2 regions of the Planococcus dechangensis genome follow, and region 2 is predicted to be linked to the other one. Evidence: riboswitches for the same ligand, from Rfam matches in the RefSeq annotation. Region 2 holds a riboswitch; the other holds the start of a gene.

Region 1 (6,917 bases), on a different contig from region 2:
CCTTTTGATGGCACCGCATAAAGCTGGGCCTCGATAGTTTGTTCATCATTCGGGCGGATGACGCCGCGTTCGGTGATGATCGCCGTAATATACTTTGCCGGTGTGACATCAAAAGCTGGATTGAACACTTTCGTTCCGGCCGGTGCGATTTGTTGCGTCCCGATCGCTGCCACTTCTTCCGCCGCCCGTTCTTCGATCGGGATAGAACTGCCGGTTTGAAGAGAGAGGTCGAATGTGGACACCGGGGCCGCTATATAAAAAGGGATGCCATATGCATGCGCGAGAAGCGCCAAATTGAGTGTGCCGATTTTATTAGCCGTGTCGCCGTTTGCCGTAATGCGGTCCGCGCCGACGATGATCGCTTCGATTCCTTTTGCGCCAATCGTGTGTGCCGCCATGCTGTCGGTGATGAGCGTGACGTCGACTCCTGCCTGCTGCAATTCCCAAACGGTCAAGCGCGCCCCTTGGAACAGCGGACGTGTTTCGCATGCGTACACTTCGAACTCGCGGCCGCGCTCTTTGCCGAGATGAAACGGTGCGAGTGCAGTGCCGTATTTGGCTGTCGCGATCGATCCCGCATTGCAGATTGTCATGACTTTTTCTTTCTCTGCGAGTAACTCGAGTGCATGTTCGCCGATACTGCGGCATGCCGCTTCGTCTTCATCGCGGATCAGCTGCGCCTCTTCGATCAGTTGCGCTTTTCCTTGCTCAACTGTTCTTGACTGATCGATGCGACTGACTAACCGTCCGATCGCCCATGCCAGATTGACCGCTGTCGGGCGGGAGGCGACAAGATAGGCTGCATCTTGTTTTACATAATGGCGGAATAAATCGATGTCTATCGTGTGGTGCCTCCTTGCCGCAAGTGCCAAGCCATAAGCGGCGGCAATGCCGATCGCCGGTGCTCCGCGCACTTTCAGCTGGAAAATCGCTTCGTGCACTTGTTCCAAAGTCTCGAGCGTTTCATAGTGGACCGTCTGCGGAAGCAGTCGCTGATCCAAAATGGCCAGTTGTTCATCTTTCCAGATGACCGATAATGGAATGGTCATTTGCTCAGCTCCTTAATCGCCGCTTCCAGCTCAGCAATGGACTGATAGCTCCGGCGCGTTTGAATCAAAGTTTCACCGGCTTTCAAGGTTTGCCGCTTGCGGTCGATTCGTGTCGCTTCATCTGCAATATCATCCAAGTCGCGGACATGCGCCAAGCCGATCGTCCGGCGGATCAATTCACATCCGGCAAAGCCAATCGCATCGTGGAAGATTTTTTCGATGGCGTATTCGCGGTAGCCGGCCGTCGTTTTATACGTTTCGATTCCGTCGCTTTCCCATAAGCTTGAAAACTGCTCTTCGAACACTTGCCACGTTTGGGTGATGTCTTGCACAATCAGTTCACGTTCTTCGCCGCTGCGGGTAATCGCCTGGACGATCAAATTGGCGAGAAACAAACCGATATCAAAGCCAATCGGCCCGTAGAAGGCGAACTCCGGATCGATGACCTTCGTATCGTGTTCGTCGACGAAAATGCTGCCGGTATGCAGATCGCCATGTAAAAGTGCTTCCGCTTCCGTCAAAAAGCTGCGCTTCAGTTTGGCCACTTCGAATTTCAGCGGCTGGTTGTCCCAAATTTCCTGTGCCGCTTCGCGCAGCGGCTCTTCGAAATCATTGGTGTCATGGTCGAAAAACGGGTCGGTGAAAATGAGGTCTTCCGTAATTTTGCACAGCTCCGGATTGGAGAACTCAGCCGCAAGCCGCTTTTTCTCAAACGGATGCAAACCGAAATCCGACGTGTAGAACAAGGTGTGCGCCAAATAACCGCCGATATGTTCCGCAAGCTTCGGGTAATGCTTGGCGTCGATCAACCCGTTGCGTAAAATCGTCAATTGCGATAAGTCTTCCATGACGGTGACAGCAAGCGCAGCATCCGTCGCATAAACTTCCGGCACACGGCCTTTCGCCAGTTTGCCGTGCAACTTCAAGGCATTCGCTTCAATGGTCGCGCGGTGAAGCGTCAGCGGCCAGCTTTCGCCGACGACTTTCGCATAAGGCAAGGCCTGTTTGATGATGAGCCCTTGCCCAGTGGCAGAATCGCTAATGCGGAATACATAATTTAAGTTGCCATCGCCGATTTCTTCGCATAACAGAGAAGCGGATGTCGCAAAGACTTCCAACTCCTGTGCCAGCGCAATTGCTTCTTGTTCAGTCAGTGCTTTATATGTAGACGGTGCTGTAATGGTCATATGGTTTGCCTCTTTTCTGTAGAATAATAAAAAGCCTCTTTCCCGAAAGAAAGAGGCGCAGAATAAGAGATCCCATGCCTCTTATCTCTCAGAAATGTACATTTCTGATGGAATTAGCACCGTGCCTTAAGGGGATCAAATCCCGGCGCCAAAGCGCCCCGTCTCACAACGGTATTACGGTCGGTTGCTGGGCGTCATCGGGCCATTCCCCTCTGCCTGCTCTTGATAAGAGTACTACTATGCAACATTATGAAGTTCTGAAACGAATGCTAGCATGATTCTGAATTCATTGTCAATAAAATATTTCGAAAAAATGAAAATCTTTCCGCTAAAGGCGAGTCCGCTACTCGGGTTGTCAATGTAACCAACCCACCACTTGGTCTTCCGTTGATATGCCGTACTGCTTGGATCGTCGATTAGTGGACGAACAAACTTCCCGAAATGACGTCAGGATATTTTTCAGATATTTTTGATATTGTCCGTTGACAGATGCTGCCTATCATGAAATAATCAGAATTACTTTGCAACACCCACAATTCCATATTCTATTCTTATTCAGAGCAGGTGGAGGGACAAGCCCTACGAAGCCCGGCAACCGGTCCAATGATGGACACGGTGCTAATTCTTGCAGCCAACGCAATTGATTGGCTGGGAAATAAGAAGGCGTTAATCATTAACCTCTTCTTGTTTATGAAGAGGTTTTTTTATGTCCACTAAGCAGGAGGGTTATTCATGAGCGGTGTTATCGCGACATATCAATTATTCGGCAAAGCCGGTTCATTCGAAAAAAAAGCAGAAGCCATTGCACTCGGTCTGACGGTCGGATCGTGGACCGATCTGCCATTGCTCGAGCAACAGCAATTGCAACAACATAAAGGGCGCGTCGTGTCGGTCGAAGAATTTTCGCACATCACCCACCCCGTACGTCCAGGCGTCATTCAAGCCCATTTGAAAATCCATTACCCGGCGGCCAATTTCTCAGCGGATCTGCCGGCTATTCTGACAACCGTCTTCGGTAAATTGTCGCTCGACGGCGAAATCAAATTGATCGACTTGGAATTTGAAGATTCCTTGCTCCGCCAGTTCCCGGGCCCACGCTTTGGCATCGACGGCATTCGTGAATTGCTCGGCGTCAGCGAGCGCCCGCTCGCCATGAGCATCTTCAAAGGCGTCATCGGCCGCGATCTCGATTATTTATCGGCACAGCTTCGCCAACAGGCACTCGGCGGCGTCGATTTGGTGAAAGACGATGAAATTTTATTCGACAATCCACTGACACCGTTTGACCAGCGCATCGCCGCAGCGCGTCATGTATTAGACGAAGTATACGCAGAAACCGGCCACCGCACGCTCTATGCCGTCAATTTATCCGGACGGACATCGAGCCTGCGAGATAAGGCGCGGCGGGCGCGTGAACTCGGTGCGGACGCTTTACTGTTTAATGTCCATGCCTACGGATTCGACGTCTTGCAGGAGCTGGCTGAAGATACGGAAGTAGCATTGCCGCTAATGGCGCATCCAGCGTTCAGCGGAGCGTATACTTCATCCGATTTTTACGGCGTTTCCACTGCGCTCGCACTCGGCAAATTGACACGCTTGGCCGGGGCCGACTTTAGCTTGTTTCCCTCCCCTTACGGCAGTGTGGCACTCGAGAAAGAAACAGCGTTGCAGCTCGGGCGTGAACTGGTCAGCGACGGCCCATTAAAGCGCAGCTTCCCGGTGCCATCCGCCGGCATCCACCCGGCACTTGTGCCGCTGCTGTTGGAAGATTACGGCATCGATAGCATCATCAATGCTGGAGGCGGCGTCCACGGCCATCCGGACGGTGCTGCTGCCGGCGGCAAAGCGTTCCGCCAAGCGATCGACGCCGCACTGCAAGGACAGGCTTTAACAGAAGCCGCCAAACAACAGGAAGAATTACAAAAAGCTTTAGTACTATGGGGTGAGACCGTATGAACAAGCCAGTAATATTTTGCGACTTCGATGGAACGGTGACTTCCCGCGATAATTTGATCGCCATTATGAAAGAGTTCGATCCGCCGGGTTGGGCGCCGATAAAAGATCAGATTTTAGATCAGCGAATTTCCATACGCGAAGGCGTCCAGCAAATGTTTTCCTTGCTGCCGTCTTCCACCAAGCAACAAATCATCAACTATGCGCTCGAACAAGCGGAAATCCGCGAAGGCTTCGCCGATTTCGTCGCCTATACGAAACGCCATGATATTCCGCTCTATATCGTTAGCGGCGGCATCGATTTTTTCATCTACCCATTGCTCGAGCCATACGGTCCATTCGCTGGCATTTATTGCAACGAAGCGGATTTCTCGGGCGATACAATTCACATTAATTTCCCGCACGGATGCGACGACCAATGCGACAGCCAAGGCTGCGGATGCTGCAAGCCGTCCGTCATGCGCCGTATCATGTCGGAGCCATCGACGAGCATCGTTATCGGTGACTCCATCACCGACCTGCAAGCCGCCAAGCAAGCGGATCTCGTCATCGCCAGGGATTTCCTCGTCGACAAATGCGAGGAGCTCGGCATTGCCTACGAAGCATTCGAAAGCTTCCACGACGTGACGGATATTCTCGACGCCAAGCTAGGGGTGATTTCATGAGCGCTTACGACACCCGCTGGCAAGAGCTCGCCGAAGTGAAACGGGCACTCGCCGCGCGCGACTGGTTCATGGGCACGAGCGGCAATTTGGCGATTAAAGTGTCGGATGAGCCGCTTGAATTTCTCGTCACCGCCAGCGGCAAAGACAAATACAAGGAAACAAACGAAGATTTCCTGCTCGTCGATGCACACGGACAGCCCGCACAAGCTAGCGCGCTCAAGCCTTCCGCCGAAACTTTGCTGCACCAAGCCATTTATTCAAAAACATCAGCGGGCTGCAGCCTGCACGTCCATACCGTTGCCAACAACGTCATCTCGGAACTATATGGTGATGAGGGAGTCATCCAATTCCAAGGCCAGGAGCTCATCAAAGCGTTCGGCTTATGGGAACAAGATGCCACACTGTCGATTCCGATCATCCCGAACCACGCCGACATCCCAAAGCTTGCAGATGAGTTCAGAAACTTCGTCAACGCCGATAAAGGCGCTGTCCTCATCCGCAACCACGGCATCACCGTGTGGGGGACAGATGCTTTTGAAGCAAAAAAACTGCTAGAAGCAAGTGAATTTCTATTCCAATACCAGTTGGCGCTCCGCCAATTGCAATCTTAAACAAGAGAGGAAGATCTATCATGGCCATCATCAAAATCCAAGGAACAGACGAAACGATTGAGTCCCAACAAGAGGTTGCCGTATTCCTCGAAAGCCAGGAAGTCGTCTACGAGCATTGGGATATCAATAAATTGCCGGAGCCATTGCGTGAGAAATTCGATTTGAGCGACGAGGAAAAAGAACAGATCCTTGAAGCATTCCGTTCGGAAATCGATGACATCTCGGCGCGTCGCGGCTACAAGGCAGCAGACGTCATCTCTTTGTCCGACTCGAACCCGAAGCTCGATGAACTGCTGAAAAACTTCCAGCGCAAGCATATCCATACAGATGACGAAGTGCGCTATATCGTCAGTGGCCACGGCGTCTTCATCATCCAAGGCAAAGACCAACGCTTTTTCGAAGTCCATTTGACTCCGGGTGATTTGATTTCCGTACCGGAAAACATCACGCATTATTTCACGCTCGCCGAAGACCGCAAAGTCGTCGCCGTGCGCATCTTCGTCACCACGGAAGGATGGGTTCCGGTCTACGAGGACGAAACCGTCAAAAACTAACAAAACAAGCAAAAAAGACATGCCTCCTGTTAAAGGGGGCATGTCTTTTTTGCTGTTGCTTGGCATTGGATTGATCGAAAAGAATAGTATTTATTGAAAAAGAAGCGTTTCAATCATTCAATACACTTTTGCGTTTGCGGATTTGATATGTATTCAATTGCTGGAACAGCCTGGAGGAAATATGTTGGCCGATCTTAAATTCCACACCGTATTCAAAATACGGTTCTTTCACCAGCTTCCGTACGATGCGCCCTTCTAGCTGAAACTCTTCATCCAGCAACTCAAAATTGCATAGCACTTGTTCATAAAGCGCAAAGTCGAGGCTTGCAGTAAAAACCAATCCTCCCGCACTCATATTGCCAATATCGACGAGCACTTCTTCTTGTTCCGGCACCACCACTTTTCCGCTGATGGCACGGATAAAGGATACCCGAAAAAATTCCCTGCGGTTATCGTCCACGTTGTCTCTCCCTTTCTGCCTTTACTGTTACATATACAAATTAAGCAGCAAGCCTTTAATTTCCCCTACCGTATCCAGTATCCCAATATATTCCACTTCATTATCCAGCAATTGATCTTGAAGCGCAATCACTTTTTCATCGATTACTTTAATGATTTGCTGCGGTGGTGCACTGTTTCCAAATCCTGACGGCGCCTGGTCGGCCAATTGGATGCCGTGGCGCAGCGATTCACTTAGAAACTGCTTGATAGCTTGTTTATAAGCAACCAGATTTTCCAATGTCCGATGTTCTGCAAGCCGTCTGCCTTGGATTTCGACATGCGTGAACAATGGCGCCAATGCATCGCGGCGCAGCTCGATACGGGATTGCTTCATAGCTTGGGCAAAGGCGCCACTGGCCGGTTTGGCCGCTGCAGCATTCGGGTGTTCCGAAGCCAA
Region 2 (6,917 bases):
GCCGCGCTGTGCGAGTCCTTCTTCTTCGTTAAGAACGTCGAATCCGCGTGAGATGCGTTGCGACGGGTCACCGATCATCGTGTATTCGATTTTGCCGATTGCATCTGAATGGTCGTGCCAAGCTTTATGGGTGAAGTGCGTATCTGTAGAAACGGAATACACTTCCACGCCAAGCTCTTTCAAAGTCGCGTATTGGTTTTGGAGATCCTCAAGTTCAGTCGGGCAAACGAATGTGAAGTCTGCTGGGTAGAAGCACACAACGCTCCACTGGCCTTTCATGTTTTCTTCAGTGACCTCGATAAATTCGCCGCTTGCCGCCTGGTAAGCTGACGCATGGAATGGTTGGATTTCTTTTCCGATCAAAGACATAAAATAATTACCTCCTGAATATTTTTTTAGAATGACCATAATCGATAACATAAAAAAAAATTGAAGTAATTCACCTCAATTAATATAGTTATCTGATTATAATGATTCTAATTCTATTTCCATTGTCATATGAAACGGGAATTTTGTCAAAGAGAACCCTTTCGTGTAAACGCTTTCTTTATGGGAGTAAGAAAAGTCAATAATAAAAGGGCGTTGGATACAAATCTGCACAAACAAAAAGCGGGGAATAAATAGTGAAATAAATAGCAATCAAATATTTCGAGATAACTAACTAATGTTTAAGAAGGATATTTTCTCATCGAATCTTTCCTAATTGAGAGAAGCGTTATGGACAAAGGAAGTTTAGTTTTCTCCCGGTTTGCCCATAGATAAGGTGTGAGTTTCCACCGGTGTAGTTTATGATAGAAAGAAAACAGGGGGGATCAGATGGGCATGAAAGTGGGCATTATCGGGTGCGGGGGAATCACAAAAACGCGCCATGCACCGGAATATTTAGCGAATCCGCATGTCGAAAGCATCGTCTTTTACGACCGCAACCTGCATCGTTCCGAAGCGATGGTCGAATTGTTCGGCGGCAGGAATGTAGAGCGTGTCGAGGAATTATTCAACGATCCGGACATTATCGCCATCAGCGATTGTTCGTCGAATGAACACCACCATCTGTTCACTACGCAAGCGCTGTTGAGCGGCAAGCATGTGCTGTGCGAAAAGCCGATTTCGTTGACACTGGCGCATGCTGCGGAAATTGTGGCGGCCCAGAAACAATCCGGAAAAAAGCTGATGGTCGACCATAACCAGCGCTTTACACGTGCGCACCAAAAAGCCCGGGAAATCTTGTCCAGCGGGGAACTCGGAAAGATTTTGACGTTCCGCACCGCATTCGGCCATGCAGGACCTGAAACTTGGGGCATCAATAAGAGCAATTCCACTTGGTTTTTCAAAAAAGAGCGTTCTGGATTCGGCGTCGGCGGAGATCTAGGCATCCACAAAATCGACTTGCTGCATTATTTATTGGACGACGAGATTGTCCAAGTGAGCGCGTTTCAAGGGGCTTTGCACAAAGTCGATGAAAACGGCGAGCAGATTGAAGTGTGCGATAATCTTGTGTGCAGCTTGGTGACCGAAAAAGGGCGTCTCGGCAATGCGGCGTTTTCCTGGACCTATTACGGCGAAGAAGACAATAGCACCATCCTTTATTGCGAAAAGGGCATTATGAAAATTTACCATGACGACGACTATCAGCTGCAACTCATCATGCACTCCGGCGAGAAAGTGAATTATCAATTGGAAGCGATGCAAACAAATGATAACCAAACCCCGAGTGGCGTCATTGACGCGTTCATCGATTCGATTCGCTTGGATCAGGATCCGCTGGTGACGGGCGAAGATGCGTTGAAATCGCTGAAAGTCATCTTGGGCATTATGGAAGCGGCGGACACCCAACAAGTCATCACCATCGAAAAAGAGACTGTCCTTTATTAATGGGACGGTCTCTTTTCGATTGCATCACAATCCAAAACGCTTGAGTGAAAACGGGGTGATGTCGTATTGGCTCTTGCCGTCCAATGCCATTTGGCTCAGTACTTCGCCCATGACGCTGCCGAATTTGAAGCCGTGTCCTGTAAAGCCGCAGGCGAAAATGACGCGGTCGTTATCGGGGTGGTGGTCGATGATGAAATGATGGTCATCAGAGACGGTATACAAACAGGTTTTCCCTTGTTTGAGCGCTCCGCCGGCTCCGGGCATGTAAAGGTCGAGGAACTGTCTCAAGTCGCCTTCATCGCTGTCGTATAACCCGAAGTTCTGTGTGTGCTCATTCGGGTCGATCGGTTGTCCGCCGTCGGACCTGCCGATTTTCACGCCGGCTCCGTCTATGCTCGGGAAACCGTAAAACATCATGTCGTGGTCTTCCACAAAAAATCCCGGGAAATCCACCGCGTCATACATGGCAGGCGCATCGAACCACCCGACGGCTTTGCGTGTCGGCTGAATCGGCAGCTTCAGGTCCGGCAATAATTTCGCCGCCCATGCACCGGTCGTAACGATCACTTTTTTTGCATAAAAAACAGACTGCCCGGTGGAAATTTTCACGCCATGCACGTCATTCAGATCGATGTCTCGAACCGGGGTATTCGGGATGAATTCCACCCCGTTTCGAATGGCCAATTCTTTATACGCACGGATGGCATTTTCGCTGTAAAGCACGCCCGCTTGCGCTTCAAAACAGCCGATGAAATGATCCGGTACTGTAAAACCAGGCCATCTTTCTTGAATCTCCTGGCTGCTTAATACATCCAGCGGCAAGTCGTAGCTTCTCGCAGACGCGATCATTTCCAGCAGAAAGGGGGAGTCATTCGGGCCGAGTCCGATGACGCCGGTGTTGTCGAAAATCTTAAAACCGGTTTGCCTCTCCAAGTCTTCCCATAATTGCTGTGCACGTAACACTAACGCAACGTAATGTCTGCCTTCGCCGTAAGCATGGCGTATTAAGCGGGTATCCCCGTGATGGCTTGCTTGGCTATGAGGGGGATCGAACGCATCGATCAATAAGGTCTTGGCGTCTTGTTGTGCCAAAAAAGCGCCGGCAGCCATCCCCATCGTTCCGGCGCCGATAATGGCGACGTCAAAAATCGTTTTTTCGGTCATCTTCACTTCACTCCGTTCTGTATGAGAGTTGTATGAATGGGCTTGCATGAATAGGTTACGGCCTCTAAGTATTAGTCGATCGTATGGAATATTTTGAGACTTGTCAATTTTTTCTTTAGCTTAACTGAGAAGCAGAGTTTTTGAAAACTAGCCCCTTTACCGATAGATTTTATTTATTTTTAAGCAACTTAAGTGGAAAGCAAAACCTACGCGCAGCAACATCTTGCAAGAAATTAAAGGGCTTACATTTTTATGCAGTTCCACGATAAAGCGAAAAAATGTGTTTGACACAAAGGGCAATGTCAAATACTATCGGTAATATGTTAAATAATTAAATAACTTATCCAGAGAGACTGAGGGACAGGCCCTGTGAAGTCCAGCAACCATCATTTTTAATGAGAGGTGCTAATTCCTGCAGAATGGCGTCATTCTGAGAGATAAGAAATTGGTCCAAACCTCTTTCTATTTGAAAGAGGTTTTTTTGCATCAAAAAGGAGGCCAGCAACGCATCGGCTGAAATGGAAGGCACAATAAAATAAATCCACATAAAAAAGGAGCTAGGGACATGACAAGAAACCAATACATACTCTCATCATTAGTTTTATTAGGAAGCATCGGCGCACTCGGCGGCTGTTCATCAGAGGAAGCGGTAAGCGCCACGGGCGATCAAGTGATTTTGGTTGGTACGCAAAACGACTATCCGCCCTTTGCTTTTGCGGACGACAACAACCAATTGACAGGCTATGACGTCGACGTCGTGAAAGCGATCGACGAGCAATTGGACGGCTATACGTTCGAGTTTGTCGCCGTGCCGTGGGACAGCATGTTCCTGGCGCTCGAGTCGAATAAAATCCAGGCGATCGCCGACCAAGTAGCGAAAACACCGGAGCGCCAAGAAAAATACTTGTTCACGGACGAATCGTATTTTGCAGCGGAAACGGTCATTGCCGTAGCGAGTGGAAGAGAAGACATCCAAACGATTGAAGATTTGGAAGGCAAGGCAGTCGGGGCGTTGGCGGGCGATTCGTACACGTTGTTGTTGGAGGAATACAACGAGACGGCTGATGAGCCAATCAACTTGAAGTACAGCGAAAGCGGCAACCCTTCGGAGATTTTGCAGGATGTGCAAAATGGCCGCGTTGATGCGTATGTCAATGATCCGATCATGATGAATGAGGTATTGGAAAAAAATGATTTGGGCGTAGAAATTGTTGGGCAGTCGCTCGTCAACGACGACATGGGAATCGTCTTGAAAAACGGGGAAGATGGCGAAGAGTTGAAGGCTTTACTGGACCCGATCATTGAGCAATTGAAACAAGACGGCACTTTGTCTGAACTGTCGACCAAATGGACCGGCGGCGACTACATCCCCGAATAAGCCAGTGGAAGGACAGAGACCATGGAAAATTTACTAGATTTGAATTTCTTGATCGAAAGCTTTCCTGCCATTGTTTCGAGGCTGCCCATAACGATCGGCATCGCTGTCGGCTCATTGATTTTGAGTTTATTCATCGGAATGGCTGCTGCATTGATCAAAATATACAAAGTGCCAGTGCTGAATGTCATTTCATCCATTTACGTATCATTTATCCGCGGAACACCGCTTTTGGTGCAGATCTACCTCGTGTTTTACGGAATCCCGAAAATCATTTATTTTCTTCAAATAGAATACGGCTGGCTCATGTCGGCGGACGTCAACAGCATTCCCCCGGAAGTGTATGCGCTCGTGGCGTTTTCCATCAATTTGGGTGCTTATTTGTCGGAGACGATCCGTTCGGCGATCGAATCGGTGGACCGAGGGCAGTTTGAGGCAGCCAAAGCAATCGGCATGACCCCGACGCAGATGATGCTGAAAATCATTTTCCCGCAAGCCTTATCGGTGGCGATTCCGAACCTCGGCAATATGTTCATCAGCACAATCAAAGACACTTCGCTTGTGTTCATCATCGGTGTCATCGATATTATGGGGCAAGCGAAAATCCTCGGGTCCCGCGGCTTGGCGTTTTTTGAAGTGTATATTGCGGTATCGATCGTCTATTGGATTTTGTGCATCGCCGTCGAGCGATTGCTGGTGAAAATCGAGAAGCGGGCGCGCAGATATGAAAGAGGGATTGCCTGATGATCAAATTGGAAAATATTCATAAATATTACGATAGCCATCATGTGTTGAAAGGAATTAACCTCACTGTCGATAAAGGCGAAGTGGTGGCGGTTTTGGGACCAAGTGGCTCCGGGAAATCGACGCTTTTGCGCTGCATCAATTTCCTCGAGCAGCCGACGAGCGGCATCGTGGAGATCGGGAGCAAACGAGTGGATGTGGCATCGGCCAAAAAAGCCGATATTTTCGCCTTAAGAACGTCGACCGGCATGGTGTTCCAGCAATACAATTTGTTCAAAAATTTAACCGTGCTGCAAAACGTTATGGTCGGCTTGACGAGCGTCAAGCAACTGAAAAAGCCGGAAGCAAAAACGAAGAGCCAGGATATGTTAAAGAAAGTCGGTCTGAGCGATAAGCTTAGCCATTATCCTGCACAATTATCAGGCGGCCAGCAGCAGCGGGTCGGCATCGCACGGGCTCTCGCACTCGATCCGGAAGTGCTGCTGTTCGATGAGCCGACCTCGTCGCTCGACCCCGAGCTGGTCGATGAAGTATTGGCCACAATCCGCAATGTAGCAGACACCGGCAAAACGATGTTCATCGTGACACACGAGCTGAGCTTCGCACGCGAAATCTCAGACCGCGTCATCTTCATGGAAGACGGCGTCATTATCGAACAAGGAAGCGCTGAACAAATCTTCACGCGTCCTCAAATGGAAAGAACTAGGCAGTTTTTAGGAAAAGCGGTTAAGGACTAAAGCAAAGACGCGAAAATGAATTTACATACCGGAAGGATGAGTAACCGTGAACCCGATCGAACAAATTTTGCATCACTTCCCTATCGTCATAGTTGACGGGGCCATGGCTACAGAGCTTGAGAACTATGGCTGTGACTTGAATGACCGCTTGTGGTCGGCGAAAGTCTTGATGGAAAACCCAGCATTGATCAAGCAAGTACATATGGATTATTTTCAGGCAGGGGCGGACTGTGCCATTACAGCGAGCTATCAGGCGACCATCGAAGGGTACAAAGAAAGAGGGTTGACGGAACAACAGGCCATCGCTTTGATCCGAAAGTCGGTCGAACTTGCCGCACAAGCGCGCGATGAATTCTGGAGCGGTGTGACGGATCGGTCGAGCAGGCCGAAACCTATCGTCGCGGCGTCAGTCGGCCCGTACGGAGCATTTTTGTCTGACGGCTCGGAATACCGCGGCGACTATTCCGTGACAGAAGATGAACTGGTGGCGTTCCATCAAGAGCGGATCCGCGTGTTGGTGGAGGCGGGCGCAGACATCTTGGCATGTGAAACGATTCCGTGTCTGGCAGAAGCGCAAGCGATTGTCAGGATCCTTAAGGATTTTCCGGACGTCTATGCCTGGTTCACGTTCAGCGCAAAGGACCATCTCCACATCAGCGACGGGGAAAAAATTGCGGACTGCGCCGGCTGGCTGGACGGGCACGCGCAAGTGGCGGCGATCGGCATCAATTGCACAGCGCCGCAGTATATCGAGTCGTTAATACAAGAAGTGACAAGCAAGACTTCAAAACCGGTCATTGTCTACCCGAATTCCGGGGCAAGCTATGATCCGGTAAGCAAGACATGGAGCGAAGAGCCGTCGGCCAATGCTTTTTCAGCCAACTCGAAAGCGTGGCACAAAGCAGGCGCCCAAATTATCGGCGGCTGTTGCAGCACGACGCCTGATGATATTGCCGACGTGGCGTCTTGGTCACGCGACCTCAACCCCTCGCAAGTTTAGCCAATAGGACTGCCTCCGTTGTGCG

What was found. Region 2 has a riboswitch for S-adenosylmethionine ahead of ACFO5U_RS12470 (transporter substrate-binding domain-containing protein). Riboswitches for the same ligand answer to the same signal wherever they lie in the genome.
Region 1: it holds a riboswitch for S-adenosylmethionine, as region 2 does, so the genes downstream of both, mtnK (S-methyl-5-thioribose kinase) here and ACFO5U_RS12470 (transporter substrate-binding domain-containing protein) in region 2, are expected to answer to the same signal.

What each region holds. Positions count from the first base shown of each region.
Region 1 covers NZ_JBHSGL010000002.1:317,342-324,258, forward strand. Annotated here, with positions in the region: gene mtnA (S-methyl-5-thioribose-1-phosphate isomerase) at 1-1,049, opposite strand, end outside; gene mtnK (S-methyl-5-thioribose kinase) at 1,046-2,236, opposite strand; SAM riboswitch class I at 2,315-2,468, opposite strand; SAM riboswitch class I at 2,785-2,898, shown strand; gene ACFO5U_RS02135 (2,3-diketo-5-methylthiopentyl-1-phosphate enolase) at 2,969-4,192, shown strand; gene ACFO5U_RS02140 (2-hydroxy-3-keto-5-methylthiopentenyl-1-phosphate phosphatase) at 4,189-4,854, shown strand; gene ACFO5U_RS02145 (methylthioribulose 1-phosphate dehydratase) at 4,851-5,465, shown strand; gene ACFO5U_RS02150 (1,2-dihydroxy-3-keto-5-methylthiopentene dioxygenase) at 5,486-6,019, shown strand; gene ACFO5U_RS02155 (PilZ domain-containing protein) at 6,129-6,479, opposite strand; gene ACFO5U_RS02160 (YaaR family protein) at 6,507-6,917, opposite strand, start outside.
Region 2 covers NZ_JBHSGL010000005.1:1,881,867-1,888,783, reverse strand. Annotated here, with positions in the region: gene ahpC (alkyl hydroperoxide reductase subunit C) at 1-369, opposite strand, end outside; gene ACFO5U_RS12480 (Gfo/Idh/MocA family protein) at 817-1,872, shown strand; gene solA (N-methyl-L-tryptophan oxidase) at 1,897-3,036, opposite strand; SAM riboswitch class I at 3,374-3,480, shown strand; gene ACFO5U_RS12470 (transporter substrate-binding domain-containing protein) at 3,602-4,414, shown strand; gene ACFO5U_RS12465 (amino acid ABC transporter permease) at 4,436-5,155, shown strand; gene ACFO5U_RS12460 (amino acid ABC transporter ATP-binding protein) at 5,155-5,892, shown strand; gene mmuM (homocysteine S-methyltransferase) at 5,939-6,892, shown strand.